One region of the Streptomyces sp. Wb2n-11 genome, then DNA from elsewhere that is predicted to be linked to it. Evidence: riboswitches for the same ligand, from Rfam matches in the RefSeq annotation. Region 1 holds a riboswitch; the other holds the start of a gene.
What was found. Region 1 has a riboswitch for glycine ahead of gcvT (glycine cleavage system aminomethyltransferase GcvT). Riboswitches for the same ligand answer to the same signal wherever they lie in the genome.
Positions count from the first base shown of each region.

Region 2: another riboswitch for glycine. It lies ahead of gcvP (aminomethyl-transferring glycine dehydrogenase); the one in region 1 lies ahead of gcvT (glycine cleavage system aminomethyltransferase GcvT).

Region 1 is NZ_CVPB01000001.1:2,076,616-2,079,000, forward strand. Features, by position in the region: gene BN1555_RS09130 (enhanced serine sensitivity protein SseB) at 1-176, opposite strand, end outside; gene BN1555_RS09135 (AAA family ATPase) at 187-927, opposite strand; glycine riboswitch at 1,098-1,216, shown strand; gene gcvT (glycine cleavage system aminomethyltransferase GcvT) at 1,357-2,385, shown strand, end outside.
Region 2 is NZ_CVPB01000001.1:6,133,095-6,135,479, forward strand. Features, by position in the region: gene BN1555_RS27995 (DNA polymerase IV) at 1-705, shown strand, start outside; partial or broken gene BN1555_RS41690 (PRC-barrel domain-containing protein) at 770-928, opposite strand; glycine riboswitch at 1,044-1,140, shown strand; gene gcvP (aminomethyl-transferring glycine dehydrogenase) at 1,376-2,385, shown strand, end outside.

The DNA of each region.
Region 1 (2,385 bases):
GGCCCGCCGCCGTTCGGCAGCGGCACCCACACCTGGCTGCGCCCCAGCACCTCGACGATGCGGGCGCCCGCGGCGGGGGCGCCGAGCGAGGCGGCCAGCACCTCTTCGAGCTCGTTGCCGGGCCAGCCGCCTCCGCCGTGCGGGTGGGCGGGCAGGGGGATGTCTGGGTAGTCCACGGGCACGACCCTAACGCGGCGCCGGCGGTACCCCGAGGGGCTGTTCCCCTAACCGGAACCGCGTCCCGGCCGGGAAGCCGATCCCCGTCAGCGCCCCCGCCGCGTCCCGGTCCAGCAGCACCGCCGACGCGCAGCCGGCCGGGAGTCTGCCGCCCTCCGCCTCCCGGACCAGCCGGCCCACCGCCCGCCGGTGCCGGGCGAACGCGTAGCCCGAGACCCCGCGGCCCCGCTCCTCCTGACCGGCCCGCGCCACCTGCGGCGTCACGTCGAGCAGCACCAGGTGCAGGGCGACGCCCCGCCGGCGGGCGTCGCGCGCCAGCCAGCGCCGCACCCAGGCGAGCGTGCCGCAGTCGTGGACCACGACGCTCCCGCCGGACCGCAGGGCGCGCCGCAGCCCGCCGTAGTGAGCGGCCCGCACGAGGGGGCGGTAGAGCGCGTACGGCAGCAGGCGCGGCATGCGCGCCTCCCACCGCTCGCGGACGTCCTGCGAGTCGATGCGGTGCACCCCCTCCGTCGCCGTACGCCGGATGAGGGTGCTCTTGCCGCTGCCGGGCAGCCCTGAGACGACCACGACGTCACCGGCCGCGAAGGCCAGCGTCCGCGGGCTGCGCCCGGCCCGCTCGCGCAGGTCGCGGACGGTGGGCACCGGCCGGCGGGCGCTCTCTCCGGCCTGCACGCCCTGCGGTGCGGGCACCGTGCCGTGCGTGGTGCCCGCGGTCGTCACGTACGCACCGGGCCGCTGCAACGTCATCGCACTCCCCCTGTCAGGTGTCCCCGCCCTTTTCCCCACCCTTGCCCAAGAAGTGTAAAGAAAAGGTAATGCGTCACAAGTGATTTGCGTCTGTGCCGAGGTGCCGCCCGGCCGTCCCGTCGGCGGAGGATGCGTGCAATGATGTGCGCGCCAACTCCATACCGGCCGCTTGAATCCGCGCGGGAGAGTCCGAAGCACGCAGAAGCACTCCAGGAGTGCCCGGTGCCCAGGACGCCGAAGGAGCAAGTCCCTCCCTTGAATCTCTCAGGCCCCGTACCGCGCGGGCGAGGCATATCTGAAAAGCGGGCCGCCGTGTCGCGGCTCCACCCAAGGTGCAAGCCGGGACTCTCCCGGTGAACCTCTCAGGTTCCGATGACAGATGGGGAGGATTGTCCTCACCTGTCATGCCCTGCCCTGGGAGCCCCACACATGAGCAACGCCCCCCGTCACACCGCCCTCGACGCGACTCATCGTTCGCTGGGCGCGACCATGACCGACTTCGCGGGCTGGGACATGCCGCTGCGGTACGCCAGCGAGCGCGACGAGCACAACGCCGTACGGACCCGCGCGGGCCTCTTCGACCTCTCCCACATGGGCGAGATCACCGTCACCGGCCCCCAGGCCGTGAACGCCCTCGACTACGCGCTCGTCGGCAACATCGGCACGATCGGCGTCGGCCGCGCCCGCTACACCATGATCTGCCAGGAGGACGGCGGGATCCTCGACGACCTGATCGTGTACCGGCTGGCCGAAACCGAGTACATGGTGGTGGCCAACGCCGGAAACGCCCAGACCGTCCTCGACGCGGTCACCGGGCGGGCGGCCGGATTCGACGCCGTCGTACGGGACGACCGTGACGCGTACGCCCTGATCGCCGTCCAGGGCCCCGAGTCCCCCGGGATCCTGAAGTCCGTCACCGACGCCGACCTCGACGGCCTGAAGTACTACGCCGGTCTGCCCGGCACCGTCGCCGGCGTCCCCGCCCTCATCGCCCGTACCGGCTACACCGGCGAGGACGGTTTCGAGCTGTTCGTGGCCCCGGCCGACGCCGAGAAGCTGTGGCAGGCGCTGACGGACGCGGGCAAGGACGCCGGCCTCGTCCCCGCCGGCCTCTCCTGCCGCGACACGCTGCGCCTCGAAGCGGGCATGCCGCTGTACGGGCACGAGCTGACCACCGCGCTGACCCCCTTCGACGCGGGTCTCGGCCGGGTCGTGAAGTTCGAGAAGGAGGGCGACTTCGTCGGCCGCGCCGCGCTCGAGGCCGCCGCCGAGCGCGCCGAGACCGCGCCGCCGCGCAGGCTGGTCGGCCTGGTCGCCGAGGGCCGCCGCGTCCCGCGCGCCGGTTTCCCCGTGGTCGCCGACGGCAAGGTCGTCGGCGAGGTCACCTCGGGCGCCCCGTCCCCGACGCTCGGCAGGCCGATCGCCATGGCGTACGTCGACGCCGCGCACGCGGCGCCC
Region 2 (2,385 bases), 4.1 Mb from region 1:
CGGCTGTCCGACCGGTGTGTGCAGCGGTTGCGGGCGGCCGGGCGGTCGGGCAGGACGGTGGTCCTCAAGGTGCGGAGGTACGACTTCTCGACGCTGACGCGTTCCGAGACGCTGCGTGGGCCGACGGACGATCCGGCAGTGGTGCGGGAGGCCGCAGGCCGGCTGCTGGAGTCCGTGGACACCACGGGCGGGGTGCGGCTGCTCGGGGTGGGGGTCACCGGGCTCGCCGACTTCACGCAGGAAGACCTTTTCGCCCAGGCGGCCGGTGAGCGGGCGCACGCGGAGTCGCAGTCGGCGGAAGAAGCCGTGGAGGCGGATCCGGGCGGCGGTGGGGTGCTGACGGCGCCGGTGCCCGAGGCGCCGCCGGAGCGCCGGTGGCTGGCCGGGCAGGACGTGCGGCACGCCGCGCACGGAGCGGGCTGGGTGCAGGGCAGCGGGGTCGGGAGGGTCACCGTGCGGTTCGAGGAGCCGACGTCGGCGCCCGGGCGGGTGCGGACCTTCAAGATGGACGATCCGGATCTGGTGCCGTCGGATCCGCTCCCGCTGGTGAGGGCGGCAGGGGATCAGGCGGGGTCGTCTCCGGCCAGCCGGCCGAAGTCCCGGTCGGGGCGGGGGAGGAGACGTCGAGTCCGTAGTGGTGGTAGAGCTGGAGTTCCTGCTCCGGGGAGAGGTGGCGGCCGACGCCGAAGTCCGGGGCGTCCTTGATCAGCGCGCGGTCGTAGGGAACGCGGAGGGAGTCGTTCACGACCGTGCTGGGTTCCAGGGGGACGAAGGCGTCGCGGCCGAAGAGGCCGGTGCGTACGGCTGCCCATTCGGGCACTCCCGTGGCGTCGTCGAGGTACACCTCGTCCACCGTTCCGATCTTGTTGCCATTGCGGTCGAACGCCTTGCGGCCGATCAGACTGCGCGGATCGATGTCGGTCTGCACGGTCCCTCCAACTGATCGCAGCTGCTCCGTAAGACCCTACGAAAGTGCACAACTGTGGACTCGGCCACTCGAGGGATCCGCGACGGGGCTCGCTGGTAGGCTGGCAAATGGCTGCTGACCCCGTGCGGGAGAGTCTCCGGCGAACATGCCGGGGACGCCGAAGGAGCAAATCCTCCCCGGAATCTCTCAGGCCCCCGTACCGCACGGACGAGGTCACTCTGGAAAGCAGGACGGGCGTCGGACGGGCAAGTGCTGGAGAAGAGCACAGCACCTGTTGCGGCTCCCTTCCTCACCGACGGTGAAAGCCGGAACGACCCTCGGCGTCAGCGACGTCCGTACGGTCTTCCGGTGAAGCTCTCAGGTTGAGATGACAGAGGGGGAGGCCGTCCGGGTACCCGTGCCGTGGTGCCCCTCGCAGGTCGCGTCAGACCAGGAGGCCTTCCGCAGATGACCGCAAACCGCATTCCGCTCTCACAGCTTGAGCGTGGCATCCCCTTCGAGCAGCGCCACATCGGGCCCGATGCCGAAGCTCAGGCCAAGATGCTCGCCCAGGTCGGTTACGGCTCGCTCGACGAGCTGACCGCGGCCGCGGTGCCGGACGTCATCAAGAGCGCCGAGGCGCTCGGGCTGCCCGACGCCCGCACCGAGGCCGAGGTCCTGGCCGAGCTGCGTACGCTCGCGGACCGCAACCAGGTGCTCGCCCCGATGATCGGGCTCGGCTACTACGGCACCTTCACGCCGCCGGTGATCCTGCGCAACGTCATGGAGAACCCGGCCTGGTACACGGCGTACACGCCCTACCAGCCGGAGATCTCGCAGGGCCGGCTGGAGGCGCTGCTCAACTTCCAGACGATGGTCGCCGACCTGACCGGCCTGCCGACCTCGGGCGCCTCGCTGCTCGACGAGGGCACCGCGGCCGCCGAGGCCATGGCGCTCTCGCGCCGCGTCGGCAAGGTCAGGAACGGCGTCTTCCTGATCGACTCCGACACGCTGCCGCAGACCGTGGCCGTCATCCGGACACGTGCGGAGCCGACCGGTGTCGACGTCGTCGTCGCTGATCTGTCCGGAGGCATTCCGGCCGAGGCCGCCGAGCGCGGTGTCTTCGGTGTGCTGCTTCAGTACCCGGGCGCCTCGGGCGCCGTACGGGACCTCAAGCCCGTCATCGAACAGGCGCACGAGCTCGGTGCGATCGTCACCGTCGCCGCCGACCTACTGGCGCTGACGCTGCTGGCCTCGCCCGGCGAGCTCGGCGCGGACATCGCGGTGGGCACCACCCAGCGCTTCGGTGTGCCGATGGGCTTCGGCGGCCCGCACGCCGGGTTCATGGCCGTACGCGAGAAGTTCGCGCGCAGCCTGCCGGGGCGGCTCGTGGGTGTCTCCGTCGACGCCGACGGCAACAAGGCGTACCGGCTGGCGCTCCAGACGCGTGAGCAGCACATCCGCCGGGAGAAGGCCAC